Regions from separate parts of the Lactobacillus sp. W8093 genome, predicted to be linked through region 1. Evidence: predicted binding sites of a transcription regulator. Region 1 holds the regulator's gene; each other region holds the start of a gene.
The links. Region 1 encodes HrcA, which represses chaperone genes, less so after heat shock. Its sites were predicted from a motif close to TTAGCACTCNNNNNNNNNGAGTGCTAA; they were not measured.
Positions count from the first base shown of each region.

Region 2: a site for HrcA is predicted at 6,139-6,165, ahead of groES (co-chaperone GroES). Genes of this name have one in related genera too.
Region 3: a site for HrcA is predicted at 6,266-6,292, ahead of H3T47_RS01755 (ATP-dependent Clp protease ATP-binding subunit). Genes of this name have one in related genera too.

Region 1 is NZ_JACFRL010000008.1:13,687-24,198, forward strand. It holds gene lepA (translation elongation factor 4) at 1-366, opposite strand, end outside; gene H3T47_RS09265 (ATP-binding cassette domain-containing protein) at 468-1,139, opposite strand; gene H3T47_RS09270 (ABC transporter transmembrane domain-containing protein) at 1,149-2,057, opposite strand; gene H3T47_RS09420 (ATP-binding cassette domain-containing protein) at 2,047-3,654, opposite strand; gene dnaJ (molecular chaperone DnaJ) at 3,774-4,916, opposite strand; gene dnaK (molecular chaperone DnaK) at 4,997-6,847, opposite strand; gene grpE (nucleotide exchange factor GrpE) at 6,866-7,453, opposite strand; gene hrcA (heat-inducible transcriptional repressor HrcA) at 7,466-8,515, opposite strand; gene ribF (riboflavin biosynthesis protein RibF) at 8,651-9,583, opposite strand; gene truB (tRNA pseudouridine(55) synthase TruB) at 9,602-10,495, opposite strand.
Region 2 is NZ_JACFRL010000005.1:120,873-131,384, reverse strand. It holds gene mutS (DNA mismatch repair protein MutS) at 1-1,598, opposite strand, end outside; gene pcp (pyroglutamyl-peptidase I) at 1,749-2,396, opposite strand; gene H3T47_RS04950 (DUF979 domain-containing protein) at 2,416-3,339, opposite strand; gene H3T47_RS04945 (DUF969 domain-containing protein) at 3,348-4,016, opposite strand; gene groL (chaperonin GroEL) at 4,160-5,791, opposite strand; gene groES (co-chaperone GroES) at 5,811-6,095, opposite strand; gene H3T47_RS04930 (redox-sensing transcriptional repressor Rex) at 6,276-6,914, opposite strand; gene H3T47_RS04925 (ABC-F family ATP-binding cassette domain-containing protein) at 7,245-9,170, shown strand; gene H3T47_RS04920 (GNAT family N-acetyltransferase) at 9,442-9,846, shown strand; gene tsaD (tRNA (adenosine(37)-N6)-threonylcarbamoyltransferase complex transferase subunit TsaD) at 9,897-10,512, opposite strand, start outside.
Region 3 is NZ_JACFRL010000002.1:95,797-106,308, reverse strand. It holds gene H3T47_RS01780 (DUF975 family protein) at 263-970, shown strand; gene H3T47_RS01775 (hypothetical protein) at 1,040-1,276, opposite strand; gene H3T47_RS01770 (PTS sugar transporter subunit IIC) at 1,427-2,722, shown strand; gene H3T47_RS01765 (alpha/beta hydrolase) at 2,728-3,594, shown strand; gene H3T47_RS01760 (AAA family ATPase) at 3,594-6,119, shown strand; gene H3T47_RS01755 (ATP-dependent Clp protease ATP-binding subunit) at 6,329-8,431, shown strand; gene H3T47_RS01750 (branched-chain amino acid aminotransferase) at 8,664-9,686, shown strand; gene rsgA (ribosome small subunit-dependent GTPase A) at 9,825-10,512, shown strand, end outside.

The sequences.
Region 1 (10,512 bases):
CAAAGTTTGGGCTTGCACACCTTGCGAAGCATCTACAACTAACAATGCACCTTCACAAGCTGCTAAGGAACGGGAAACCTCATAAGAAAAATCTACGTGTCCTGGTGTATCAATTAGATGAAAAATGTAGTCTTCGCCATCTTGCGCATGATATTTAATTTCTACTGAGTTCATCTTGATGGTGATGCCGCGTTGGCGTTCCAAAGGCATATCGTCTAACATCTGATTTTTTAATTGGCGTTCAGATACCGTATCGGTCAACTCTAAAATTCGATCGGCAATCGTAGACTTACCATGATCAATATGAGCAACAATGGAAAAATTGCGAATACGCTTCTGATAATCTTGTAATTTTGTTATGTCCATAAATAATTTGCACCCTTTACTCTATCTTTATTATTATAACAAAGTAACTGAAACAGTTAAAAGCAATTAAGTAAAAAGTAAGGGTAGTCTAAACTATTTGATTAATTAGATTTTGTTTTTTTATTTAAACTAATTCTTTTATCAAACTTATTTTGAATTTTCTGAGACAAATTGTGCGCTATCATAAAAACCGTGATAGGAATATCAACAATATTGTTAATTATTTCTGCACTATTTTCTTCATCAATTGCCGATGTACCTTCGTCAATTAACAAAAACTGGTTTTCATGAATTTCAGATCTGGCTAGAACTATTTTTTGTCTTTGCCCCCCAGACACATTTAAATTGTTTAAGTTAATAATTGTTTCTTCTTTTTCAGCAAATTTGCTAAGATCATAATTAAAACAAGTATTTTTAATTACTCGTTTTAGATTTTCTTCTAGATCTTTATTAAACATTGTTATATTGTCCTTGATACTAACTGAAAACAAAACAGGTGATTGAGGAATGTAGCCTAACCTTAAGTTTTGCGGATTAAGTTTGTTTTTATTCTGATCAAAAAAATCAACTACACCAGTTGTAGGTTTCAATTCACCTAAAAGCAATTTAAAAAGAGTAGTCTTACCACTACCAGAATCACCCATTAATAGAACTTTTTCATGGGGTTTAATAGTGATATCTGGAAAAGTTAATTTTTGACCGTTCGGAAAAATATAACTTAAATTGTGAGTTTCTAAACATATAGGCTGCATACCTTCAGGTGGACTAGTCACTGGCACGCGCTATTTTGCAACTTTCTGATTTAATTGACCAGCAGAAGATATTTGTCCAACCTCATTTGTAAGGCTTTGCAATGCTTCTAACAAATTTGCACTAAAATTTTCGACGGTGATGATCACACCAAAAGGAATTATTTTACGAGTAATTAACAAAGCAGCGCTAACAAGTAGTACAAAATTTAACAAAACTGAACTTGCCTTATTCACAACAGATAAAAATTGCGCAGTTTTTGTTCGATTAACATTTGCTTTTTCTAGTTTCTTTGAAGCTCCTGTCATTACAGTTGAAAGTTTTTTTCCAGCCATAAAATTTTGCAATTCAGCTAAGCCATCTAACCAATTTTCTGCGGTATTTAAATATGACGCGTTAGCCAAAGATAAATTTTGCACAGCTTTGCGTAAGGGCTTTCGTAATAGACGGGGAAGCAATAAATTTAGGCTGCCTAAAAATAGTACTATTATTAAAAGGCTCCAATGAAATGACCAGAGTGCCAAAATAACAAAAAGAATTTGCGCAGCATAATAGGGAATATCGGTATAAATGCTCAAAGAAGAAGACTTAATTATATTAAGGTCATTCGTTAGTATATTTTGGACCTTATTTGGACTATGATGGACGTAATCGTTGAAAAAATGGGCAACAATTTCCGCTCTTACTTGATGATTATATTGTTGAATTTGCTTTTCAATTAAGTATTGACACAAATTCATACCCAAATAACTTGTAAAATATAAAAATAATACGATTAGACAAAACAACAAAAACTCATTTACCATCCTTCTGCGGATAAAAGAAAAGATATACGTTCCGATATAACTTGTACCAATAACTAAGCCGGAAGTAGTAAATTCTAATAGCAAAATGACTATCATTCTAGTTTTATTAGTAGCATACAATCCTTTAAAGGTCATAATTACCCTCACCTCGATTAGGGTCAATATTTATCACTCTATCAAACAATTTTTTAGTATCTTTAGTAAGATTATGAGCAATAACTATAATAGTTTGGTTACTATTCAAAAGATTACTAATTATTTTGTTTGTTGCATTTTCATCAATGGCACTAGTGGATTCATCGGCCAAGATTATAGGCTTGTTTTGAATCTCATTACGCGCTAATACAATCTTTTGTCTTTGGCCTCCCGAAAGGTTGTCTTTGTCAACATCAACTATTGTTTCCAGACCAGCTTGAAAACCAGCTACATCCGACTCGAGTTGAACTGATTTTACATATTTTTCAACAACCTTATTCAATTTACTATTGAACATGGTAATATTCTCTTTGATCGATACTGGAAATAAGAAATTGTCTTGTGCTAGATAACTTATCTGACTGCGGTCAACTTTAACCTTATTACCCTTTTTATCACAAAAATATATTTGTCCACTGGTAGGCTTTAATTCTGCCAAAAGCAGTTTGAATAAAGTTGATTTACCAGAACCACTTCTACCCTGCAATAGAATCTTCTCGCCCTTCTTGATAGTCATGTCAGGATAGGAAATTTCTCTATTATTTTGATATTTATACTTTAAACTTCTAGTTTTTATTACAGAAAAATTTGCTTCATTTGAATATGTGCTTGGAATTTCTCTTTGCAGTTCATTTAGTTGTTGATTGATATTCTTAGTTGACTGCATTCTTGTTAATGCGGTAGTGATAGTCAAAGCTGAATTAAAGATACTAGATGCAAAAGTTCCTGCAGCAATAATAGTACCGAAAGAAACAATTTTAGCGAAAAATAAAATTGTTGCTAGAAATGTCACTGCTACTTGAGAAAAAGAATTTGCGCACCCATTAATAAATTGAGCCAGTCCCATGACTTTTTGCCTGTCAACATAAGATTGCTCCAAATCTGTCCCCTTTTTTGTCAAATAATGACTAAAGGCATCAAATGCCAGGTACCTTCTTAATTCTGCCAGACCGTTAAACCACTGAAAAATGGTATTTAAATATTTTTTATTTTGTTCAGAAATTTTTTTGGTTGCTTTCGTTAGAGCTTTATGCGTTAGTTTGGGCACTAATAAAGTGATAATGACCAAAGTAACTACTAAAACAGCTATCGACCAATGAAACATGACTAAAGCAATTGTCGAAGTAATCATTACAAAAAGGGAACTAAGTATACGCAAAACTTGATTAGCATATTGATCTGTTAATAGCTGCAAATTATTATTTAAATTATTTACCATTGCTGCTGTAGAAACAGATTTACTGTGGTAATAATGCTTAACGAGATTATCTCTAATCAAGCCAATATATTGTTGCAGCTGTCTACTATAAAGCCACGTAGCCACAGAATTAATTATAAAGGCAACTAATCCCGTAATTAGACTAACCAAAATAAAGTATAAAAATTGAAAGAAATGACTTTTACTCAGGCTATTATAAGCGAACTTAATAACGTATGAGCTGAATGCAGTTCCACAACCATAGATTACGATTAAAGATACTATTAGAATTGAATTTAAAATATTCGTTTTTATTAAGTTGCTTAATTTTATTGTTATTGCCTACAATATTAACATATTATTAAATATTTATTACATTATAGCGCGTAAAATATTAAATTCAATTATATATTTGAAAAATAAAAAGCAGTACTAAAAATTTTAGTACTGCTTTCTTATTACTGTAATTTTTCTTTTAATCTTTCAAAAAAGCCTTTTTCCTGAGGGGTAATTGAGCCTCCTCCAGCTTTAACAAATTCAACTAAAGCCTGCTTTTGTTTTTCGTTAATTGATTTTGGTATTTGTACCTGAACAGTAGTAATTTGATCGCCATTACCACTACCGCGCAAATAAGGAACACCTTCGCCATGCAAAGTAAATTCTTTATTTGGCTGAGTACCAGCAGGAATTTTTAACTTTTTATTCCCATGGACAGTTTTGACATTTATTTCATCACCTAATGTTGCCTGGGCAAATGAAATTGGCACTGTAGTATAAATTGTCGTTCCTTTACGTTCGAATTCTTTTGAAGGTTTAATGCGGTAGCTGATATAAAGATCGCCATAAGGACCACCATTTTTACCAGCTTCGCCTTGGCCATCATAACGTAACTGCTGACCGTTATCAATTCCAGCGGGAATATTAACTTCAATGGTATTTTTACCATCAATTACACCATTACCATGACAGGTTTGACAAGGATGTTCAATAATTACACCTCGACCATGACACTTATCACATACAGTTTGACGCCGAATTACACCTAGCATCGACTTCTGCGTAACAGTCATATAGCCACTACCATTACACTTATCGCAAGTTATTGGGTGTGTGCCTTTTTCTGCCCCATTCCCTTTGCAAGTTGGGCAAGTTTCACTGCGAGTGTAAGAAACCTGCGTCTTTTTGCCGGTAATAGCATCCATGAAATCAATTGTCAGAGTATAGTCTAAATCTTCACCACGTGTTGGTGCTGTTGGATTAGCACGACGCTGGTTAGATCCTGTTGCACCACCGAAGAAATCATTAAAAATATCACCAAAGTCGCCGAAGCCGCCAAAATCACCATATCCTTGGCCCGCACCACCAAAGCCGCCTTGACCATTGACTCCTGCAGAACCAAATTGATCATATTGGGCTTTCTTTTGTTTATCGTGTAAGACTTCGTAGGCTTCATTAACCTCTTTATATTTTTCTTCCGCACCCGGTTCGTGATTTAAATCGGGGTGATATTTTTTGGCAAGTTTACGATAAGCAGAGGTAATTTCTTTATCACTGGCATTACGATCAACACCAAGCACGCTATAGTAATCTTCTTGTGCCATCTATAAGCTCCTTAACTTTACAAAAGAAAAGAACTACTTTTCTTGGCAGTTCTTTTCTAATTTATTCAATTATAAACCCTTTACTTATCTGGGTCTACCTTATGAAACTCGCCTTCGCCTGCGGAACCGCTACCTGAATTGCCATCTTGTGAACCAGGATTTTGTGGTCCGGCTTGACCTTGTGCACCTTGAGCCCCACCATTAGCTTGGTACAATTTGACTGCTAGGTCTTGAGCAACTTTGGATAATTCATCCTTCTTAGACTTCATTTCATCCAAATTGTTGTCTTTTTGTGCCTTCTTCAAAGCATCAACTGCGTCTTGTACTTTCTTGGTGTCGTCATCAGATACTTTACCTTTAACATCTTTGAGAGTCTTTTCAGTGGAGAAGATTAATTGGTCAACTTCGTTACGTAAGTCAACTTCTTCTTTCTTCTTCTTATCCTCTTCAGCATGTTCTTCAGCTTCTTTTTGCATCTTCTTAATTTCTTCATCAGATAAACCGGATGAACTCTTGATGGTAATCTTTTGTTCTTTACCGGTTCCCATATCCTTAGCAGAAACATTAACGATACCGTTCTTGTCAATATCAAAAGTAACTTGAATTTGTGGCACACCACGAGGAGCTGCTGGAATATCAGTTAATTCGAAACGACCTAAAGTCTTGTCATCAGCAGCCATTGGACGCTCACCCTGCAATACGTGCACGTCAACAGCTGGTTGATTATCAGCAGCAGTAGAGAAGATTTGACTCTTGGAGGTTGGGATTGTCGTGTTCTTCTCAATTAACTTGGTAAATACACCACCCATAGTTTCAATACCAAGTGAAAGAGGAGTTACATCAAGTAAAACAACGTCCTTAACGTCACCAGAAATGACGCCACCTTGAATAGCAGCACCTAAAGCAACAGCTTCGTCTGGGTTAATTGAGTGATCAGGTTCTTTACCAGCCCACTTCTTAACAGCTTCTTGCACAGCAGGAATACGAGTAGAACCACCGTTTAAAATAACCTTGTCAATATCATTAACTGTTAATTCAGCATCTTTTAACGCATTGTCAAACGGAATCTTAGTCTTATCAACTAAGTCAGAAGTTAATTCATCAAATTTTGCCCTAGTTAAGTCAGCTTCTAGGTGTAATGGACCAGATTCGCCAGCAGAAATGAATGGTAATGAAATATGAGTTGAAGATACACCAGAAAGATCTTTCTTAGCCTTTTCAGCAGCATCCTTTAACCTTTGTAAAGCCATTTTATCTTTAGAAAGGTCAACACCGTTTTCATCTTTAAAGTTCTTAATCAACCAATCAATAATCTTGTTATCGAAGTCGTCACCACCAAGGTGAGTATCACCATTAGTTGAAAGAACTTGGAATACACCGTCACCTAATTGCAAAACGGAAACATCAAAAGTACCACCACCAAGGTCGTAAACTAAAACTTTTTCGTCTTCAGCATCTTTGTCAAGACCATAAGCAAGGGAAGATGCAGTAGGTTCGTTAATGATTCTCTTAACATCAAGGCCAGCAATTTTACCAGCATCCTTAGTAGCTTGACGTTGGGCGTCATTAAAGTATGCAGGAACTGTAATAACGGCTTCTGTTACTTTTTCACCTAAATAATCCTCGGAGAATTTCTTGATATACTGCAAGATCATTGCTGAAATTTCTTGCGGAGTGTACGCTTTATCTCCAATCTTTACCTTATAATCAGCTTCACCCATGTGGCGCTTAATTGAAGAAATAGTATTAGGATTGGTAATTGCTTGTCTCTTAGCAACTTCACCGACTTGAATTTCTCCATCCTTGAAAGCTACTACTGAAGGAGTTGTCCGATTTCCTTCTGGGTTAGTAATAATTTTTGGTTCCTTACCCTCAAGAACAGCAACCGCTGAGTTGGTAGTTCCGAGGTCAATTCCGATAACTTTTGACATTGATATGCTTCCTTTCAATTATTGTGCTACAACAACCATTGCTGGTCTTAAAGTACGATCTTTGTATAAATAACCTTTTTGCAAAACTCGCACAACATGATCTTTTTGATCGTCATTTTCAGCCGCAACTGTTTGAACAGCTTGGTGTAAATTAGGATCAAATTTTACACCTTCAGCTGTAATTTCACTAATTCCGTGATCTTTCATCGCTTTAACCAGTGAATCAAGGGTCATTTGTACACCCTTTTTAAGTTGCTTTGATGCTTCGTCATCAACTTTGGTAGCTAAAGCTCTTTCTAAATTGTCCATTGCTGGCAGAACATCTTTGGCTAAAGACTGTGATTCATATTTAATAAGCTGCGCTCTCTCGTTATTATAACGGTTTTGCATATTTTGCATTTCTGCTTGACTGCGCAAGAACTTATCTTCAAGATCATCTTTTTCCGCCTGTAACTTAGTCAATTTTTCTTTAATTTTTGTTTCTGAAGTTTCAGGCTTCGTTTTCTTGTTAGCCTCAGATTTTGAATCTGTTTTTGGTGACTGGGTTTTTTCAGAATGACGTTGATTTTCATCTACGTCTTTTTTGGTTTTTTCTTCCTTACTCAAGGCTAACCTCCTTTATTTAAATCTACCATAATATTCAAGCAACTTTTTTGCTAACTCGTTTCTAAAGTATTCAAGGAGTCCTATTACTTGTGAATATGGCATGTTATCAGGTCCAAGTAAAGCTATTATGCCTTTGCCATGTGAGCCGACACTGTACTCAGCTGTAAGCAGACTGTAATCTTTTAACAAGTCATTTGAAAGTTCAGAGCCTAAACTTACTTTTACTGGGTACCTATCACTTTTTAAACTTGTTTCACTATTCAAAATACTTGAAATCAAATCATTGTGCTCAATCAACTCATATAATGAACGTAAATTAGAAACATCGCTTAAAGAAATATTATTGAGCAAATTAATCTGACCATCAACGTACATTTGCTCACTAGCAGCATCACTAATAACATCTTTTACCAATTCAATTAATTCGGCAACATGACTAACTTTAAGTTTTTTACCTAAAGTTTGTTCCAGAAATTCAGGTGTCACTTCGCTTAAAGTTTTACCTGCCAATTCATCGTTAATCATTCGAACGGCACGTTCAATCTCATCACCATGAACATTATATGGTAATGTATAGACTTGATTATGAACATCACCGTCACTAGTTGCTAGAATGGCCATTATTTGTCTACTAAAAAGCGGGACTATCCTAAACCCAGAAATAGTTAAATCACTATTTTCAGGTCCTTCCGCAAAAGCAGTGTAATTAGTTAAATCAGACAAAATTTTGGCAGCTTCCTGCACAATGTCATTTACCTGATGAAATGGCTGATCTAGCTGATTAATGATTCTCTTATAAACAGAAGAAGATATTTGTAAGGGCTCTACCAATTTATCAAGGTAGTACCTGTACCCTTCAGTAGAAGGAACACGACCACTTGACAAATGGGTTTTTTCGATTAAGCCCTTTTCTTCTAAAACTGCCATTTCATTGCGAATTGTTGCGCTCGAAACTTTAATTGGCAACTGATTCATGACTGTTTTTGAACCAACAGGATCATGTGTCTGCGTGAAATCATTGATAATTGTTTTTAAAATTAATTCTTGACGTTCGGTCAACATAAATATCGCCCTCACTTTTAGCACTCAATCTTCTCAGGTGCTAACAATTATTATGATACTAGCTTTTAGCAGAATGTCAAGCTGAGTGCTAACTTTTTTATTAAAAACCGTTATCTTTTAAGTCTGATAATATAATTACTTATGATTTGCAAAATAATTTTTAATTTCTGACTCGTCCTGACTCATCTGCTCTTTTAATTCCTTCAAACTATCAAACTTAATTTCGCCACGGGTATACTTATACCATTTAATTAGCATTTCCTCATCATAAGCTTCTTGATCAAAACCAAATAAATTTGATTCAATATATAGTTTTTGACCATCATTGATAGTGACATTATAACCAACACTTGTCATAGAGTCATACCATTTCCCTCTAATCTTAGTTTTGGTGGCATAAACTCCTACTTTAGGGACTACTTTTTTGGGCTTCCAAATTAAATTTGCCGTTGGATAGCCTAATTTATGACCATTGCGCAGCCCATGTCCAATATAGCCAGACATTAGATAAGGAAAACCTAACAATTTAGCTGCTAATTCCATTTCTCCAGCACTGATCGCTTTTTTTATTTCTGTTGAACCAATTTTTTCTCCGTCATAAGACTGTTTCGGGACATCAACTATAGCAAATCTGCCTTGAGCAAATTCAGGGAAGTTTTTCATATTGGCTATATTTTTGGGCCCATAGGTATAGTCAAAGCCGGCAACGACAGTATCAGTGCGCAATTTAACAATGATTTCGTCCACAAATTCTTGTGGCGTCAGCTGGCAAAATGCGTTATTAAAGTGCATTACTAATAAATAATCGACATTAAGCTTTTGCATTTTATATGCCTTTTCCGACAAGGTATCAATGTAGGTAACGTTTTTATTTTGATAAATTTCTTTGGGGTGGCGATCAAACGTCATCACAACAAGAGGTAAATGTTTTGCTTGTGCCTTTTTTTTAGCAGCTTCTATTATTTCTTGGTGTCCCCGATGAACGCCGTCGAAAAAACCCAAAGCAAGAACTATTTTCTGGGGGAAGATATTTTTCTTAATGGGATATGTTAAATGGATTATTTCCATAATAAGACCTTCATTCACTTATTCATTTTGTAAAAGCATTAAATAAGGGCGATACATGGTACCATCTTTCTGATAAATTGCCTTAACGCTATTATTGTACCGTAATGCCACCTTTTTTGCATTCGTTTTCAAGGAAATAGCAGCGCCATTTTTGACCTTAGTCCAATCCGTTTCACCGAGATCAGAGTGACTATAGTCCTTGAAAAAAGCATCTAATGGCTGAATAAATTCAGTGACGTGTTCAGGATGCTCAATTATTGTAGACAATTTAACTGCCTGCTCCAAATCAAAACCCGAACTTGCTGTACGTCTTAAAGTCTTCATCACTGCTGGTACACCCAGCTTAGTTCCCAGATCATTAACTAATGACCTTACATACGTACCCTTACTACATTCTATTTGAAAACTAAAAGTTTCTTGTCCTTTTTCGTCATCAAAAAATGGTTCACGTTCAAGTTCATAATTAGTGATATGCACTTTTCTCTTAGGTCGCTCAACACTTATGCCGGCTCTGGCATATTCATAGAGATGTTTCCCATTCACTCTCACCGCAGAGTAGATTGGCGGCACTTGCTCGATTTCTCCGATAAATTCCTGCATTGCTTTTTTAATTTCCGTTGCCGCAATTTTTTGAGTGAGTTTCTGAGAGCTTAATATTTTCCCACTAGTGTCACAACTATCAGTAGAAAATCCTAAAATTCCTTGCCCAACATATTTTTTATTTTGTTGATGCATTAGTTCAATTAATTTTGTAGCCTGGCCAATTGCAATGGGCAATACACCTGTGACATCTGGATCAAGAGTCCCAGCATGACCAATTTTTTTAATGTGCAACACCTTGCGTAAATGATAGACAACATCTGCACTCGTCATGCCCTGATCTTTATCTATCACTAAAATACCGTTTATCATTATGTTTACCTTAACCA
Region 2 (10,512 bases), on a different contig from region 1:
ATCTGCCCACCCAATTTTTGTAAAGCAGGAATATATTTTTTAACCTCGTCACGCAATTTCACAAACAATTCATATTCCAAATCTGTTGACTTAGTTTGTGCTTCCAAAATAAGATTTTCATGTTCTTTAAGTTCTGGGGTAATATATCGTTCTGCATTAGTTAAAGTTTGCTTACGCTGGTACCGGTCAAGGGGCACTTTATTCTTATTTGAATTGGTTACTTGAATATAGTAGCCAAAAACCTTGTTATAACCTACTTTAAGGTTATCAATACCCGTTTTCGCTCTTTCTTCCTGCTCCATTTCTGTCAGCCATTTTTTGCCGTTATTCATTGCATCCCGATAACGGTCTAATTGACTATCAACACCACTTTTTATCAGCCCGCCTTCAGTGGTTAAAACGGGTGGTTGATCAACAATAGTGGACGTAATTAATTTGGCAACTCCTCTTAGGGGATCAATTTCTTGAGCAAAATTTTGCAGGTTTTTATTATCTGCTTTTTGCATTGCTGCTAATATTGGAGGAACTGCAGCAAGAGAATGTGCTAGTTGTAATAATTCTCTGGCATTAACACTGCCGAAAGCAATTCTACCTGTTAAACGCTCTAAGTCATATACACCTTTTAACGCATCAACAATATTTTCACGAGTAAAGTATTCATCAAGTAAAGCTTGCACCATCTCTTGCCGTTGACCTAACTTGGCAACCGATAATAACGGCCTTGCCAGCCACTGCTTGAGCAGGCGTCCACCCATAGCCGTATGCGTTTTATCAAGCACCCAAAACAGTGAACCCATTTTCTTGCCTGTTTTAGCAGAAGCTGTTAACTCCAAGTTATCCCGCACAGTATGAGACATTTGCAAGTACTGACTAACTTCATAGCTTTGAGCAGCTTGAAGGTGAGCCAGACTGCGCCGCTGTGTTTGCAATAAGTAACCCACTAATTGTTTAACAGCAGATTTTTCAGCAGAATTAGTTAAGTTTTGTTCAGCAAAAGAAATTTCTGCATGTTTCCCAGTTAATTCGACTGGCTCTGACACTGTAATATTGGCTTTATGCAGGAAGTCGCTGTCGCGTTCATTCAAATGACCATTAAAAACCACTTCCCGCGTACGTAGTGAAAGCAGTTCGTTAGACACGGCAGCAAAACTCTTTAAATGCGTGGCGTAAATTTCACCAGTTGATAAATCGCTATATGCAAGACCAAAACAGCTCTTGGTGGAAACAACTGAAGTTAAATAATTGGACTCCTTAGCTTCACTAGGCTTGTCATTCATCAAGGTTCCCGGAGTAACTAATTGAATGATGCCACGTTTAACCATGCCTTTTGCTTTTTTCGGGTCTTCAAGCTGCTCACATAAAGCAACTTTGTATCCCTTCTCAACCAACGTGTCGACATAAGATTGAACTGCCACGTGAGGCACCCCAGCCATGGGAACAGGATTTTCAGCTTTATTTGAACGGTGAGTTAAAGTCAACTCCAGAATTTGTGCGCCCTTTACCGCATCATCTTCGAATAATTCATAAAAATCTCCGACACGATAAAAAAGAAAAGCATCGGGATACTGCTTTTTGATTTCATGATATTGCTCCATCATTGGCGTTAAATTTGCTTTCACAATTATTCCTCTTCTTTTCTGGTTTACTGTTATTATTATACGCTAAACTAAACGTTAAAAGAAAAAAGACCGTAGTTAAAACGATCTCTTTTGTTAGATTTTTATTTTTGTAATCACTTAAAAGTGCCTTTAAGCAATATGACCTTCAATACTTTGCAAATCTTTTTTGCCATCCATTTTTACAATTGCACCGATAGCAGCTGTGATCCCCTTAACATCATCTGCCAAACTTAGAGAAGGAGTTTCCGGTTTAGCTACAACCTGTTCCGGCAAATAAGGAATATGCATAAAGCCAGCTTTAAGATCAGTAAATTCCTTATCAATCATATATTGAACTTGGTACATAATATGGTTGCAGACAAAAGTACCAGCGGTAGTAGAAACAGAACTTGGTAAGCCTGCGTTTCGAATTGCCCGGGCCATTGCTTTAACTGGAAGTTGGGTGAAATAAGCGTTTTGTCCGTCTTCGTGAATTGGCGTAGCAATTGGTTGGTAACCCTTATTATCAGCAATACGACCATCATCAAAATTGATAGCTACACGCTCAGGGGTCAACGCAAAACGACCTCCAGCTTGACCGATATTTAAAACATAGTCGGGTTTTTCCTTAAGAATTGCTTCGTGGACCACATCAGCACATTCGCCAAAAACAGTAGGAATTTCCAATTTAACTATTTGGGCACCCGCAATTTCATCATCTAATCTTTTTACTGCCTCTATTGCAGGGTTAATTTCGTCTTCACCAAACGGATCAAATCCAGTGACTAAAATCTTCATTATTTTTTCTCCTCACTATTTAAAATGCCAGAACATACATTAGAATAATTTGAATAATCAGCATACTAATTGCAATTGGAAATTGTTGCTTAATTACACCCAACTGATCTTTCATTTCCATCAGCGCAACTGGCAAAGTGTTAAAGTTAGCTGCCATAGGAGTCAACAAAGTACCACAATAACCTGATGTCATCCCCAAAGCGGCAACAATTACAGGCGAACCGCCTTGAGCCACCACAAAAGGAATACCGATACCAGCAGTAATAACAGCAAAGGCGGCAAATGCATTGCCCATAATTGCCGTAAATAATGCCATAGCAACACAGTACAAGGTCACTCCTAATAAGTGATTTCCAATTGGGAAAAGACCGGAAATGGCTTTAGCAGTTACTTGTCCCACGCCGGAAGCTGTGAATACAACTCCCAAAGTAGCAAGCAATTGCGGCAAAATTCCTGCAGATCCAACCGAACGAACCATTCTTTGTGTATCTTCATAAACAACTTTGCCATTCGATTTGGTTAGAAATTGGGCAACAATTAAAGAAACAATTGCAGCAACGCCAATTCCCACTTGCCCACCTAAGTTAGTAAATTGAGCAATTACTAAAGCCAATACGGCTAATAAAATACTAGGTAAGAAAATCCAATTACCAATACGCTTAATAGTTTTGGTAGCCACTTTTTCATCTAAACTTTTTATATGACCAACACGCACTTGCTTAAACAAGGACAATAAAGCAATTACCAGAATGAGACCGCCGTTGACAGCATTTGGCAGCCATTGCCCGGCACAAAACAGTACGGCAAATAAGAACCAGAATGCTCCTGTACCCCAACGAACAGGATTAGTTTCATCACGCCAAGATTCAATAGCAGCAGCTAAAAAGAAGAGGCCGATTAAAATATAGAAGGCTAATAAAATATTATTAATTAAAGTATCCATCTTTTCTCCTATTTTTCTTTATGTTTCATTAACTTTTTGTCAAAAGCGTGATTGTAAAACAAACATAGAATATAGCTGATAATTGCTACTGGAAATGTGTATAAAACTATTCCTGATGGACTAACTGGGTGTCCTAGTGATTTCATCGTACTTGAAATAAGTAAAACACTAGATGAGGCCACAAAGAGATTTTGGGCAAAGAAATTACCAAAATTCTCAGTAGCAGCAGCCCTTCCCTTGATTTTATCCATTTCAAGCGGTGTTAGTTCACCGTTAACTTTTCCGGCAGCTTGCGCCATAGGATTTATCAAGGGTGCTATGAACTGCACGTGACCCTGCAGCGAAATACCAAAAGCACCAGCAATTTCACGTATTGCCATGTAAATATCAAAGATACGTCCAGGAGTTAATTTCTTCATTTTTTGAATGAGGTTAACTGCTGCCTGCTTTAAACCATGTCTTTCTAAAATGCCAATTGTAGGTAATGTTAAAAAGAACAGTGAAACCATTCTGTTATCCATAAAACCTTTACCTAAGATAGCTAAAAAAGAAGTAAAATCTATTCCTGAAACTAATGCAGTAACTAAAGCGGAAATTACGACAACAGCGATTGTATCAAGGCCAAAAGCAAAGCCGACCACTATTACTACAACACCTAATAAACTTAAATATTCCACTAATTTTCCTTTCTAGTGAAAAATCCTGATTAATAATTAAATTTTTAAAACTAATTTAAAACTAATTTTAAAAAATAAAAATCCTATTAGCAAGCCCCACAGGGTTGCTAGTAGGATTTATTAAATAACTAATAAAAACTAGATTACATTACACCTGGATTGCCAGCACCTGCGCCTGCACTTGGATCAGCAGCAGGTTTATCTTCTGGTATTTCGGCAACAACTGCTTCAGTAGTCAGAAGCAAAGCAGCAATTGAAGCAGCATTTTGTAAAGCAGTACGAGTTACCTTGGTTGGGTCAATAATTCCGGCTTCAACCATGTTTTCCCATTTGCCATTAGCTGCGTTATAACCAACTTCATTATCTTGACCTTCAAGCTCGTTCAAGATAACTGAGCCGTCTTCACCGGCATTGTCAGCGATTTGACGAACTGGAGCAGTCAATGCCTCTAAAACAATGTTGATACCAGTTTGTTCATCGGCATTATCACCTTTAAGGTCTTTAACTGCATCTTTAACATCTACTAATGCAGTACCACCACCTGCAACGTAACCTTCGTCAACAGCAGCACGGGTTGAGTTCAAAGCATCTTCAATACGGTATCTGCGTTCTTTTAATTCAGTTTCAGTAGCAGCACCAACATGGATAACAGCTACACCACCGGTTAATTTAGCTAAACGTTCTTGCAGTTTCTTCTTGTCAAAGTCTGAAGTAGTTTCTTCAATTTGCTTTCTGATAGAATCTTCACGATCTTTAATAGCTTCATCAGAGCCAGAACCATCAACAATGGTTGTTGAATCCTTAGTAACAGTAATGCGACGAGCTTGACCTAATTGATCAATCTTAGTATCTTTTAATTCAAGTCCTAAATCATCAGTAATTACTGTACCACCAGTTAAAGCGGCAATATCTTGCAGTTGTTCTTTACGACGGTCACCAAAGCCAGGAGCCTTAACAGCAACAACGTTAAATGTACCACGAATCTTGTTCAAAACTAATGTTGGTAAAGCTTCGCCTGAAACATCGTCAGCAATAATCAGTAATGATTTACCTTGTTGCACAATTTCTTGTAACAATGGCAAAATGTCTTGGATGTTGGAAATCTTTTTATCAGTAATTAAAATATATGGATTGTCAAGATCAGCTTCCATCTTGTCGTTGTCAGTTACCATATATTGAGACAGGTAGCCACGGTCAAATTGCATACCTTCAACTACTGACAATTCAGTTTCAATACCACGTGAATCTTCAATAGTAATGACACCATCATTACCAACCTTTTCCATTGCATCAGCGATTAAATCACCAACTTCTTTGGAAGCTGAAGATACAGAAGCAACTTGGGCAATTTGGTCTTTTGAAGAAACAGTGTGACTAATCTTGTGTAATTCGTTAACTACAGCCTTAGTAGCTTTTTCAATACCACGACGAACACCTACAGGGTTAGCACCAGCGGTAACATTCTTCATGCCTTCGCGAATAATTGCTTGAGTCAAAACAACAGCAGTAGTAGTACCGTCACCGGCAATATCATTAGTTTTTTGTGCTGCTTCAGCAACTAACTTAGCACCCATGTTCTCATAGTGGTCTTTTAACTCAATTGCTTTGGCAATAGTTACACCATCGTTTGTAATGTCAGGGTTGCCGTATGATTGCTCTAAAACAACGTTTCTACCCTTAGGACCAATAGTTGCCTTAACAGTGTCAGCTAATTTATCAACGCCCTTTAATAGGGAACGTCTTGCTTTTTCTGAAAATTTAATATCTTTTGCCATATTTTTATGCGCTCCTTAATTACTTAACAATTGCTAAAATATCTTTTTCATGAAGGACTAAATATTTTTCACCATCGTATTTAACATCTGTACCGGAATACTTATCGTATAAAACAACGTCGCCTTCCTTAACAGTCATAGGTATTTTACTGCCATTTTCAGCATAATTACCTTCACCGACAGCAACAACTTCACCTTCGGTTGGCTTTTGTTTAGCATTAGAAGCTAGGACGATTCCGCCTACAGTTTTTTCTTCTTCTTCTTTAACTTTTACGATCACGCGATCACCAATTGGTTGTAACACGTTTGTCCCTCCTACAATTAATTTTTGTTAATTTAATGTGCCATTAGCACTCTTGCTCATCAAGTGCTAACTTACATCTATGATAATAACCCCTTTTCCCAAAAAATGCAAGAAAAAATTAGCACTTTTTTGTTTAAAGTGCTAATTCGTTTGTTTAATAACTTTTTGGTATGATTACTATTATTTATTGTTTTTATCAGAATCAAGAAAATAAATAAGAGTTTGCAATTCAGTGGCTAAGTCAACGTTTTGAATTCTAATGCCGGAGGGAGCAGATAAACGAATAGGAGTAAAATTCATAATCCCCCTAATACCAGCTTCAACCATGTCATCAGCCGTCTTTTGCGCAGTGGCAGAAGGTACAGTTAAGATGGCAATAGAGATTTGTTGATCACTAAGTTGTTTTTTTAACTCCCCCATTTCATAAACCGGAACGCCACTCAGTATTTTCCCCGTGATCCTTTGATCAATGTCAAATGCGCAAGAGATACGGATATTATTAGTACGTTTAAAATTGTAATTCAGTAAGGCATGCCCCAAATTACCAACTCCAACTAAAGCGACATTAGTCAAAGTATCTTGATTTAAAATCTTCTTGAAAAAAGAAAGCAAGCTCTTAACATCATAGCCATAACCTCGTTTGCCTAAAGCACCGAAGTAGGAAAAGTCACGTCTAATTGAAGCACTGTCAACTTGAACTGCTTCTGACAATTCAGTCGATGACACTTTTTCTTTACCAGCTTCATTCAAAATAATTAAATAGCGGTAGTATAAAGGCAGTCTTTTAGCCGTTGCTGTGGGTATCTTGATCTTTTCCATTTAAAAGCCTCCAATTGATTAAGTATAGTATATATTTCGTTTTTGTGAATTATTCAGCAATTACTATTATTCTACCTATAAATTTATGCCATTTGCAAATGTTTTTTTCACAATCTAACGCTTTTTAGCTAAAAATAACCTATTTTGAGCAAAAATCTATACCATGTTATTTTCAGCAATGCTCTCAATAATAATAAATTTGCATAATGACAATTCTTTCTTAGCTTTGTGTCAACTAAACACAAACAGTAATTCTTTTTATACTAACCTTCAAAACTCTCACACAAGAAATCTAGTCAATATGCTAAAATAGTTTCTAGGTGAAAAATTATGATAATTGCACAAGGACACGATTTAGAAAAACAATTTGGTGCCAATACGTTATTTAAAAATGTCAATTTTTCAATTGACGCGAATGCAAGAATAGGTCTTATTGGACCTAATGGTGTTGGTAAGACAACATTACTTAAGATTATGACCGGTGAAGAAGAAGCCACGCATGGTGAATTCACTATCAAAAAAAATATCGCTGTGGGTTATATTGCTCAGGAAAATGCTTTAGGCGAAAGTAAAACTATTTGGGAAGAAATGCTCAGTGTATTTGCCCCTTTAATTAATATGAGCCAAAAAATAGCAGATTTACAAAAGAAAATGGCTGCAAGTCCCCAAAATGCAGAATTGTTAAAACAATACGACCAGTTGCAATTCGACTTTGAACAACAAGGCGGATATACCTATCAAGCTGATATTAAAAGTATTTTAAACGGGTTCAACTTCCCAGAAGCAACTTGGTCAAAAAAGATTGGCAGCCTTTCTGGAGGAGAAAAAACCAGACTGGCATTTGTGAAGCTGCTTTTGCGTAAACCACCGTTATTGTTATTGGACGAGCCGACCAATTACCTTGATTTAGACACATTAGATTGGCTCGAAAATTACCTAAAAAGCTATACTGGTGCTATCTTGGTAGTTTCCCACGACCAATATTTTTTGGATAATTTAGCGACTCAAATTTTTGAATTGCAGTTTGGCAAATTAACTGTCTTTAAAGGCAATTATTCCGCATATGTAGCAGAACGCCAACTGCGCAACCGGCAACAAGAAGAAGCTTACGAAAAGCAACAAGAAAAAATCAAAAAAGACGAGGAATTTATACAAAAAAATATCGTCAGAGCTAAAACCACTAAAAGAGCTCAAAGCCGCCGTAAACAATTAGAAAAAATGGACAGGATCACTCCCCCGAAGCACAAAAATAAAGTGCGTATTAATTTCACAAGTGAGCGACCTTCAGGCAAAGAAGTGTTAATTTTACGCAATCTAACCATTGGATATCCGGGAAAAACAATGGTACACGATATTTCCTTACAAATAAATAAAGGCGACCGCGTGGCAGTGATCGGTCAAAATGGTATCGGTAAATCAACTTTGCTCAAAACCATTATGAAAAAGTTAAAGCCTCAGAATGGTGCAATTAAATACGGAGCTGCACTAGACGTTGGCTACTATGACCAAGAATTGCAACTCCTTGATCCTACTAAAACTGTGATTGATACCGTTTGGGACAGACATAAAACGATGCCTGAACGTGATGTTCGTTCAATTTTAGCCAGCTTCTTATTTACCGCAAAAGATATTGATAAAACTGTCGGACAATTATCTGGTGGTCAAAAAGCGAGATTAACGTTAACTGTATTATCACTTGAACACAACAACTTTCTCCTAATGGATGAACCTACGAACCATTTGGATCTTGAAGCCAAGGAAGTTTTGGAAAAAGCATTGCAAGATTTTGACGGCACTTTGTTATTTGTTTCCCATGATCGTTATTTTATCAATCAATTAGCTAATAAAATTGTAGAGATTAAAAACGGCAATGCACAAGTTTATGAGGGTGATTATAATTATTATTTAAACGAGAAAACTAAGCAAAATGCTGTTTCTGCAAGTACGTCTGCTAATGAAGACACAACTGTCATTGATCCCGAAAAAAATAAAAACAAATTGTCCTATCAAGAACAAAAGCTCCGTGATTCACAAAAACGTAAATTACAAAGAGCGGTTGAGAATTCCGAAAACAAGATTGAGGAATTAGAAAAAGAGCAAAAAGATATTCAAAATCAAATGGCTGATCCTGAAATTGCTACCAACTTCGACAAATTAAGTCCTTTGCAGGAGCAGCTTACTGAAGCGCAAAAACAGCTCGCTGAGGCAAATGATGCTTGGGAAAAGGCACTGACTGAACTGGATAGCTTTGACTAAAATAATCCATATTTAGGAAACGCAACAAAAATAGGAATAAATCAGCCTTCTTGTTTACTATTTCTATATTTCAATCTACAGTAAATTACTTTGCTAACTATTAATTAATTTTTTGTTTGCAAAACTTGATAAATGTAGTGTTGCTTTAAAACCACAGTAGTTTAAACTTAAAGATAATAATTTTACTGGCTTTATAAAAATAAATTGGGAGGTGCATATGGAAAAATTACGTTTCGCTCTTTAATTATTAATTAATTAAGGAGGAATAAAAATGAAATATATAGCTGACAAAAATATCGCTATGGAACAACTTATAAATTTATACACAAGCGTTGGTTGGAGTTCCTATACACAAAATCCTCGGCAACTGCAAAAGGCAGTTGCAAATTCGCTTTTTGCTATTGGCGCTTATGATCAAAACCAGTTAGTTGGATTAATCAGAGTAGTTGGTGATGGTTTGACCATCATTTATATCCAAGATTTACTGGTTAATCCTGCTTATCAAAGACGAGGAATTGGTACGAAATTAATAAACAGAGTGCTAAAGAAATATAATTCTGTCAGACAGAAAGTTTTGTTAACAGAAAATACCGTTAAAACGCGCAAGTTTTATGAGAGTTGTAATTTTAATCCGTGTGACAAATACAACTTGATCGCTTTCTACAAAGATTTTTAAGAGATAGTAAAAAAGGCACATCCAAAAGATGTGTCTTTTTATTATTTACTTTATTGCAGCATTTCGGATGCGTAAGGTAATTCTAAAGATGGATCAGCATCCAAAGTAAGATCAGCAAATTTTCCTTCCTGATACAAATTGTATGCCGCTGCACCAATCATTGCGGCATTATCACCACAAAGCTTTAAATCAGGCAAAATGACTTTAGGTTGCAGATTTTGCGGTAAACTTGCTATTTCACTGTTCATTCTGTCCCGTAAACCATGATTAGCGGCTACACCACCACCCATAATAAAGGTTTGGGGCTGATACTGCTTAATAGCCCTAATCGTTTTAGTTGCTAAAACATCAATTACTGCGGCTTGAAAACTGGCCGCTAAGTCGTATTTATTTAGTTTTTGGTTAATTTGTTCAGCGTGATGACAAGTATTAATGAACGCACTCTTTAAACCAGAAAAAGAAAAATCATAATCTTCTTCTTTAATCATTGCACGAGGAAAATCAAAGGTATCCTGCCCTTGATGAGCCCATTCATCTATTGTTTTACCAGCTGGATAATTAACCCCTAAAACTCGACCGATTTTATCATAAGCTTCTCCTGCCGCATCATCTCTAGTATCACCAACGATTTCAAAATGTGTCTGATCTTTAAGCAAAACGATCTCA
Region 3 (10,512 bases), on a different contig from region 1:
TTGGCTCCCAAGCCAAAACAAACTGCAGATATTAATCATGCAGGTAAAAAACTCGTTAGCTTAAAGCAACCAGCATAAAAAGCATATAGATAAAGATAATGAATAAAAATCAGTTTTTATAATGTGGGTATTAAATCAATACAGGCATAGTATTAGCATAGATTAAATACTGATAAATCTATGCTTTTTGGTATATTTTTTGCTAAATATTACTAATGAAGTGTAAAATAAAATTAATATATATTAGGTAAGGAGATAGGTTATGACTAGAGCAGAATTAAAAGCAGAAGCCAAAAACCAGTTACGGCATAATTGGGGCTGGGCAATTTCTGTTGGTATAGTAATGACTGTGTTCGTTGGTATCTTTTTTGGTAAACCCGTGTTTGATACCACTGTAAGAACTATGAATAATATGAATGACGCTATGGGTAGCGGTTCGCTTGATTCAGTATTTAAGCCCGGAGTTTGGGCTGGACAATTAGGTATTAACACAGGAGTAAACTTTCTCGGCAGCTTTTTCCTATTGAGTTTAGTGGTGACGTTCTTGCACTTTACCCGTGGGGAAAGGATGGGCTTTTTCAAGAGCATTTTTTCTGTTTTTATGGATAGTCGTTTTGTGCCCGAGTTTCTGAACTTTCTGTTAAGCTATATTTTTCAATTTTTATGGTCCTTGTTGCTGGTAATTCCTGGTCTGATAAAATCTTATTCCTACGCCATGACACCGTATATAGTTAATGATTTAGTGGAAAGTGGACAAAAAGTGCATGCAACCACTGCCATAACAGCAAGTCGGCAATTGATGGATGGGCATAAATGGGAATTATTTGTGTTGAACTTAAGCTTTATTGGCTGGTACATTCTTTCCGTTATTACTTTCGGCATTGGTTATATCTGGCTATTGCCATATGAACAGACGACAAAAGCCAACTTTTACCGTAATTTAGCTGGTGATCAGTTTTTGAAAAAGTAATCAGCAATAATAAATAAAAAGAGTGAGATTATTAAAAAAATCTCACTCTTTTTATTTGCATAGTAGTATTTATTCAAAGCGATTTAAGTCGTCAATACGCTCTCTAAATAATCTGCCGGTATATTCAGAACTTGTATCATCAGACTTTTTAAGTGCATCTTTAATCTGGCTGGAATTCAAGCGATCAAAAAGATACATTTTAAGTGCCTCGTTAATCAGATCATTAAAATCAGTATCGGTGACTTCCATATACTTTGCCGTCAATTTTGCTACTTTTTCATTTAGTTCGATTTTTTTTCTGCTCATTTTATCGCCTTCTAGAATTCAATTTCATTATAACATTTTTACAACATTAAATATTTAAAAACGAAAAAGGACTGTATAAAAATAGCTAGTACTAAAAAATTAGAGTATTATTTTCTTTTAAATAAAATAATCAAGATAAGGTTCTGCAAAATGAAAGAATTTACTTTTAATATCTTAGTGCGCATACAAGAATACTCTTTTTTCCGTGCGGCACGACACACGATGGCGATGCTAATGCCAATTGCTGTGGTTGGTTCATACTTTAAAGTCCTCAATGATCTAGTCTTTACACCTAATGGGTTAATTTATAACATTTTTAGCTTAGATAAAATATTGTCAGACCATATATGGTATGCTGGTTCTTTTGTTTGTCGGGGCATGGTCGAGATTACCTTTGGTGTTTTTGGCGTTTACGCCAGCTATTTTATGGCACGATATACTGCCCGCCTTTATCATAAAGACTCTACAATGGCTGGTTTAACTGCTGTATCAATTATGCTTTTTTGTTCCTATGCTTCTAGTAGCGGTCGTGACGCCCGCATGCCGTTTACAGCAAGTTTATTACAAGTTAATGCGCTATTTATTGCATTAATTGTGGGTTACTGTGTGGGGCAAGTTTTTCATTTGTTAGGCAAAAATTATTCTTATGTAAAAGATGAGGGCACAAAAGTTTTACAAAAAAGGGCGGGGGCTGCAGCTCTACCGAGTTTTGTTTCACTTTTGGCGGGCATTTTATTAGGTATTATTATTTATGAATTACAATTGAAATTACTTAATTCTGCCAGCTTTAACGAAATTGTCAGTCGCATGCAAACTACTAATAATTTTGCTGAAGTTTTAGTCCTTTCGGTTGCAATTACATTCTTAGATTGGCTGGGTATAGGCTTCCCGTTGCATTCTTTGTCAGGAACAGTCAATAATGCTTATACTGCTGAAAACCTGACTTACACGTTAAGGCATGGTAATTCTTGGAATGTTCCTTACAAATTTTTGGGCAGTTCTCTTATTAATACTTACGGCACTATGGGTGGAGCCAGCGTAGTTTTAGCCATCATAGTACTAATGCTGCTAATAAGGAGTAATAGAGAAAATGAAGTCAATGCCAAAGTTAATTTGTTGCCTGCAACTTTTGGTTCTACTTTAGGCTTTAATATTGGTTTACCACTGATTTTAAATCCTGTGTTCCTGATTCCTAGCATAGTGATTCCGCTTATTAACATGACGCTAGCTGCAGCAGCAATTAGCTTACATGTTATTCCAGTATGCGTTTACCAGATTTTAAAGGGAACTCCAGGATTATTAGTTTCATTTTTCGGTACAAACGGCAATTGGGCAGCGCTAATTTTTACAATACTATTATTTTTGCTGGATATAGTTTTATTGTTACCTGTGGTTATTTTTAATGAAAAAATGGTAACAAGGATAAATAACCAAAAGAAAGGGTAGGCAAAATGAACAAAAAGACCAATTATAAATGGCTGGTATTGGTAGTAATTATGTTAACTGTGTTGTCTATTCCCAGTTTCTTTTGGATGAGAAAAGATAATAATGCAAGAGCAGAACGTAGTAAATCCCTTCTTTCGCCAGTAATCATGGTACCGGGTTCCAGTGCTACAACTGAGCGCTTTAACCAGTTAATTGATGAGCTGAATAAAACCACTTTTAAAAGACACAGCGTAATCAAAATTACAGTTTCACGTGAAGCAAAATTGACATATAGCGGTGCTATTGGTAAAAATGACTTGGAGCCATTAATTATTATCGGATTTGACAATAATAGGGATGGTTATACTAATATTAAGAAGCAGGCGAAATGGTTAAATGCAGCATTTAAGTCACTAGCGCAAAATTATAAATTTAACAATTTCAAGGCATTTGGCCATTCTAATGGCGGATTAATTTGGACATATTGGCTGGAACACTATTATGCTGAATATTCCGGCGATATCAAAATAAAAAAATTAATGACGCTTGGTACGCCGTATAATTTTAACGAAAGTAATATTAATAACCGTACCCAAATGCTGGCAGATTTTATTAAAAACCGGTCTAAATTGCCTACGTATTTGAAAGTCTATTCTCTTTCAGGAGGAAAAAATTATGAATCAGACGGCATTGTCCCTGAAACGAGTGTGGCAGCAGGAAAATTCATTTTTCAAAATCAAGTTAAGAATTATACAGCCATAACAGTAACTGGTGAAAAAGCAGATCACTCAGATCTGCCTCAAAACAAACAAGTTATTCAGGCTATTCGCCAGTATCTATTAAAGAAACCAGAAAGACCTTTAAAACCAAATAAAAGAAAGGAAAATCATTGATGAAGTATCACAAACAGCCCACACATATTGAAGTAATTGGTGGCAGAGTTAATAATCTGAAAAATATTAACGTTGATATTCCCTTACATAAATTTGTAGCTATATCGGGCTTAAGTGGTTCTGGTAAATCAAGCTTAGCGATGGGCATTTTGTATTCTGAAGGAGCAAGACGCTACCTTGATTCTTTAGCAGCATACACTAAGAGACGTATCAGTCAAGTTGGACGTGCACAAGTTGATGAAGTAAAACACATTCCCTCGGCTTTGGCTTTGCGCCAACGCCCGGCCATTCCAGGTGTACGTTCAACGGTAGGTACTGTCACCGAAGTCTTTAATATTTTACGTCTAATTTTTTCGCGTTTAGGTTCACCGGTTTGTCCCAACGGCCACAGGGTTCCACCGACTATTAAAATTGCTGAGGCAATGGATTTAACCGGAGATGCAATGGGCCGGCTGACTTGCCCAACATGTGGCGTGCAATTTTATGCTTATAGTGCAGAGGATTTCGCCTTTAATTCGGATGGTGCCTGTCAAAAGTGTCAGGGACTGGGAACTGTTGAGCAAATTGACGACAGTAAAATTATTGCTGATGAAAATTTGTCTCTTGAAAAAGGGGCAGTTGCTACTTGGCAAATACCAGGTCGTAATTGGATGTGGCGGATTGCGCGGGAATTGGGAGTGCGCACAGATATACCGTATAAAAAATTGAACGCCCAAGAAAAAGAAATTGTGCTGCATGGAAAAGAGCGCAAGGTACCGATTGACCTGCCGACTTCAACGGGTAGGGTCTATCACTTAGATGCACTATACGAAAATGCTTATAATGCTGTAGCAAACTCACGCAAAACCACCAAGTCGGAGCGAGGATTGCAAAGAATAAACTCTTTTTATAAATTTAGCACTTGTCCACGTTGTCATGGCTATCGTATTGATCCTAACAGGTGGCAACAACTGGTTGCCGGTAAAAATATTGTAGCAGCTGAACAATTGACTCTGGGTCAATTAGGTCATTATATGAAAGAAATTTTAGCAGCGCTGCCGCAAAATATGTATGATCTAGCTAAAAATTTAATTGACGAGTTAATGCACCAAGTGAGGCCGCTATTAAAATTAGGACTGGACTACTTGAGTTTAGATCGTCAAGCCAGCAGTTTGTCCACAGGTGAGCTTCAAAGAATCCAGCTGGGGCGAACTTTGCGCACAGAAACAACAGGTGTGTTGTATGTTTTAGATGAACCATCGGTGGGACTACATCCTGACAATGTGGCGGGACTAATTGAAGTTTTTCATGAATTGGTTAATCAAGGAAATTCTCTGGTTGTGGTTGACCATGAAACTGCCATTATCAATGCAGCTGACTGGGTAATTGAAATTGGTCCAGGGTCTGGAAGTCAAGGTGGAGAAATTATTACCCAGGGAATACCTCAAGATATAAAGCATAATGATAAATCACTAATTGGTCCATATTTAACAGGAAAAGCAGCCCTACTTGTTCGTCAAAGAGCGGATGCAGATCATATTTTTGATCAGGGTAAAGTAGAATTTACTGTAACGGATCGATTTAATTTACAAAATATTCATGCTCAGATTCCTATTAACCGCTTAACGTCAGTAACCGGTTTTTCTGGTGCTGGTAAAACAACTTTGATACTTGATTCTCTTATCCCTGCCCTTAAGGCACAAAATAATCATGGACCAGAATGGGTAAAAAATTTAGTAAATCCTGGTATTAAAAATATTGTTAGTGTTGATTCTTCACCTGTGGGCAAAAATCAACGATCAACTGTTGCAACTTATACTGACATTATGGATAATTTGCGCAGACTGTTTGCTAAACAACCATTAGCAAAAAAATTAAGATATACTGCTGCTCATTTTTCCTACAATAATAAAGAAGGTGCATGTCCGGCATGTAATGGTACGGGAGTGATTTCACTTGATATACAATATTTGCCAGATATGGTTGAAACTTGTTCAGTATGTGGAGGGCATCGTTTTAACAAAGAAGTTTTAAAAGTAAAATGGCATAATCTAAATATTGCGGATGTATTGGATTATTCAGTTGATGATGCATTAAAAGAAGGACTTTTTGAAGAAGAACCTAAAATTAACAAAACTATTCGTACCTTGCATGACATGGGCTTGGGCTATCTTCATTTAGGAGAATCAACTCCAGCTTTATCGGGTGGAGAGGCGCAGCGCTTGAAATTAACTAGTCATATTCATCAAAGACAAAAGGGCACTCTGTTTGTTTTTGATGAGCCTACAGTTGGGTTACATCCACAGGATGTCAGAACGCTGTTAAAAGTATTTCAGAAATTACTTGATCAAAAAGGAACGATTATCACTATTACCCACGATTTAGATATTATGGCTAACAGTGATTATATGATTGATATGGGACCAAGAGGTGGACTTCAAGGAGGAAAAATTGTAGCAAGCGGTACTCCTGTGGATATCTCACAAAAATCTGCTAGTTTAACCGGTAAATATCTAAGAAAACAATTTAAATTATATCAAAAATAATCTTAACCAGAGCCTGATAGTACAAATTAAGTGCTGCTATATCAGGCTTTTTTGGTTGCTGTGGAAAAATAAGCAATAATTGTGGAAAAAACGAGTAAAAAAGTTGCTTTCTGTGGATAACCTGCTATAATATAATATGTAAGCAGTTAGCAGTCGAACTTACCGAGTGCTAATTACAAATTTATAACCTATCAAAGGGGTGTTTACATATGGCATATTTTGATAACGATTTTGACGATTTATTTAATGAATTAAACAATTCTTTCTTTAACAATACTAATGATAACGGCGGGGCTATTCCTATTCACTATTCTAGTAGCATGAACATTTCTCCCCAGGATTTTCAACAAAATGCACAAGGCGGACAAAAGCAAGGTCAAAAACCAATTGGCGTTGACCTAGTTGAACAGGCTAAAAAGAATAAATACGATCCTGTTATTGGTCGTGACGAACAGATTCAGGAAGTAATTGAAATTTTGAGTCGGCGTAAAAAGAACAACCCGGTCTTAGTGGGACCGGCTGGTGTTGGTAAAACTGCTATAGTTGAAGGCTTGGCACAAAAAATTGCTGCAGGCGATGTGCCAGATAAAATGAAGGATAAGCATATTATTGCAATCAACATTAATGATATGGTTGCCGGATCTAGTCTCCGTGGTAGTTTTGAGGAACGTCTTAAAAAAGTAATTGATGAAGCTAAGAAGAACCCCAATATTATCTTATTCATTGATGAATTGCACAATATAGTTGGGGCAGGTTCTACGGATTCTGAAAACAATAACGGTGATGCCGCTAATATTTTGAAGCCGGCTTTAGCTAGTGGTGATTTGAACTTAATAGGCGCAACGACCACGAGTGAATACCGGAGAATTGAAAATGATGCGGCACTGGCACGTAGATTCCAACCAGTGCAAGTTCCTGAGCCATCTGCTGCAGTGACTGTCAAAATTTTGGAGGGTTTAAAAGATAAGTATGAAGCTTTCCATCATGTAAAATACAATGACAGTGCTTTAAAGCTGGCGGTTGAATTATCACAGCGCTACATTCAGGGACGTTATTTACCTGATAAAGCCATTGATTTAATGGATGAAGCAGGTGCCAAAAAGGGTCTCGACACTATTCCTGATGATGAAGCAACTTTAAAGAAGCGGATTAAAAAGCTGGAAAGTGAAAAAGAAGCTGCTGCCAAAAAAGAAGATTACAGTAGAGCAAGCGAGCTGAAGAAGCAGATTGAAGACTTACGCGACAAAGCTAATCATGTAGATGAGAAAGCAACGCCGCATGTCACCGATGAGGATATCTATGCTTTGATTGAAGCCAAGACCAAAATTCCAATGAGTGAACTGCACGCAAGTGAAGGACAAAAGAACCTTGATTTGGCTCAGAAATTAAAGAAAGTGGTTATTGATCAGGATAATGCGGTTGATGTCATTACTGATGCAATTGCCCGTAAACAAGTTTTCAAAGACAATGATCGTCCTACTGGCACATTCTTATTAACTGGTCCTACCGGTGTAGGTAAGACAGAATTAGCTAAACAATTGGCCATCCAACTATTTGGTGGTGAAAATCATCTTATTAGACTTGATATGTCTGAATATCAAGATCAGATGGCTGTTAATAAACTGATTGGCTCTGCCCCAGGTTACGTTGGCTATGGTGAGGGCGGTCAATTGACTGAAAAAGTTCGTCACCAACCATACAGCTTAATTTTGTTCGATGAAATTGAAAAAGCCAATCCACAAGTATTTAATGCCTTGCTTCAGATTATGGACGATGGTCGTTTGACTGATGCTCAAGGTAGGACTGTTTCCTTTAAGGATACAATTTTAATCATGACTTCTAATGCTGGTTATTCTGACCAATTATTAAAAGACGGCAAAGTTGATCATGATAAGCTGATTAAAGCTCTGGAAGCATACTTCAGACCTGAATTTTTGAATAGGCTTGATGCGATCGTGCCGTTTAATTCATTAACTAAAGATGATATGAATAAGATCATTGATATTTACTTAAAGAAGATGGCACATGTTTTAGCTAAAAAGAATGTGAAAGTTGAAGTATCTGATGAGGCTAAAGCTTATCTGGCTGAAAAAGGTTATGATAAGAAATTTGGTGCAAGACCTTTACGCAGAGTAGTTGAGCAAGACTTGGAGACACCGATTGCTAAATTATTAATGAAGGAGCCTGACACTAAAGAAGTTAAGTTTACAGCTGATAACAAGCATGTTTACTTAAATGATGCTGCTATTTTGGATATTGCCGAAAAACCAGAACCAAAAACTGAAACTAAAGCTAAAGTAAAACAAGACTAATTTTAAAAAGGGATCATCTCGTAAAGGGATGACCCTTTTTTTTGGTTGATATTATTTCACGTGAAACAGCAGTTAATCAATATAAAAATAGAATAATGGTAATATAAAAAAAGAACGGGTAAAGCTATTGACAGCAGTGAAAATTTGGTTTAAATTAGTTAGCAATTAAATTAATATTAAAAAGCTGAAAGATTTTCAGCTTTGTGTTTTTTGTATATAGGGGACAATTCAAATGAAACAACGATTAGAAGACCTGGATTGGAAGAATCTGGGATTTAAATATCGTGATCTGCCTTATCGTTATGAGGCTAAGTATCAAAATGGTGAATGGCAGGAAGGTAAACTGACTGAAGATTCAACCATGACTTTTTCTGAGGGTGCGGAAATACTGCACTATGGTCAAGAAATTTTTGAAGGATTAAAAGCGTATCGGCGAAAAGACGGTAAGATTAATCTTTTCAGACCTGATGAAAATGCCCATCGTTTTGCTCTTTCAGCAAAGCGTTTAGCCATGCCGCCATTTCCAGAAGATAGGTTTGTTGACGCAGTGAAACAAGTGGTTTTAGCAAATAAAGAATTTGTGCCGCCTTATGATAGCGGCGCAACTCTGTATGTAAGACCACTTATGGTGGGAACTTCTAAAGTTTTGGGCGTTGAAAAAGCCGATGAATATACTTTCCGCATTTTTGCGGTTCCCGTTGGTGCATATATTAAAGGATTGAACCCTGCAGATTACATTGTTAGTGATTATGATCGTGCCGCTTATGCCGGTACGGGTCGAGCAAAGACATCAGGTAACTACGCCAGCAGCCTGCTTCCAGCTGTTGATGCGCATCAAAATGGTTATGCCGATTGCTTGTACCTTGATCCACGTGAACATAAATATGTTGATGAATTTGGTGGTGCCAATTTTTATGGTATTACCCAAGAAGGTCAATTTGTCACACCGAAGTCAAAATCAATTTTGGTTTCGATTACTAAGCGCTCACTTTTGGAAGTCGCTAAGTGGCAAGGACTAGACCCGGTTGAACGGCAAATTACTTTAGAAGAAGCCTTTAACATGAAAGAAGCTGGTGCGATGGGGACAGCTGCGGTAATTTCTCCTGTGGGCTCAATTACTTATAAAGGTAAAAAGCACGTTATTTACAGTGAAACAGAAACGGGTCCGATTACTACTAAGCTTTATAATGAACTAGTTGATATTCAATATGGTAATAAGAAAGGGCCAGATGGCTGGGTCCAAACATTAGAATAAGTTGGAAATTCGGGAACAAAAAACGAGGCTGAGGTCTCGTTTTTTTCTGTTAAAAACCTAATTGCGAGTTAGGTTGAATAGTGAGAAAATGATAAAAAGTTGATTAATAATTTTAACCATTGCTATTAGGAGATAACTATGGAATTAGGATTAACCACGTATAAACAACATGAACAAGTTGATGATAATGTAACTTTAGGACGTATATCGCTGAATTCCGCAGGGATGTATAAAGTTATGCATTTAAACGGCGCTGAAATAAATGCTATTCCTAAAAATAGAACCGAACAATTTTTAGTAGGCGACTGGGTAGCCTTAGAACCCCAAGCTGATTTTGACTTAATTAATCAGCGTTTGCCACGATACAGTACATTAGGCAGGTTAACGGGTGAAGGGTATCATGTTCAGGAAAAAGATGCTGCCAGCAATATAGACCAATTATTTATTTGTATTTCCATGAATAAGAATTTTAAAAGTAGCCGTATTAAGCGTTATTTGTATGCTTTTCAAAAAGATGATGAGTATCAAACTTCCCTAGTTTTAACAAAATCAGATCTCAACCCGGAAAGCGCAGAGATAGCTGCACAACTTGCAGATGAGTTTGATATTGCTGTCTTTGCTACTTCGAGTGTGACAACAGAGGGAATCGAAGGATTGAGAGCCAGTATTTTACCAGGACAAACAGTTTCTTTTTATGGCAATTCTGGAGTGGGCAAATCAACCCTAGTAAATGCTGTTGCTCAAAAAGAGGTAATGGCAACTAGTCATATTAGTGGCAAAACAGATAAGGGACGTCATACCACATCTAGTTCGCGGCTAATTTTGA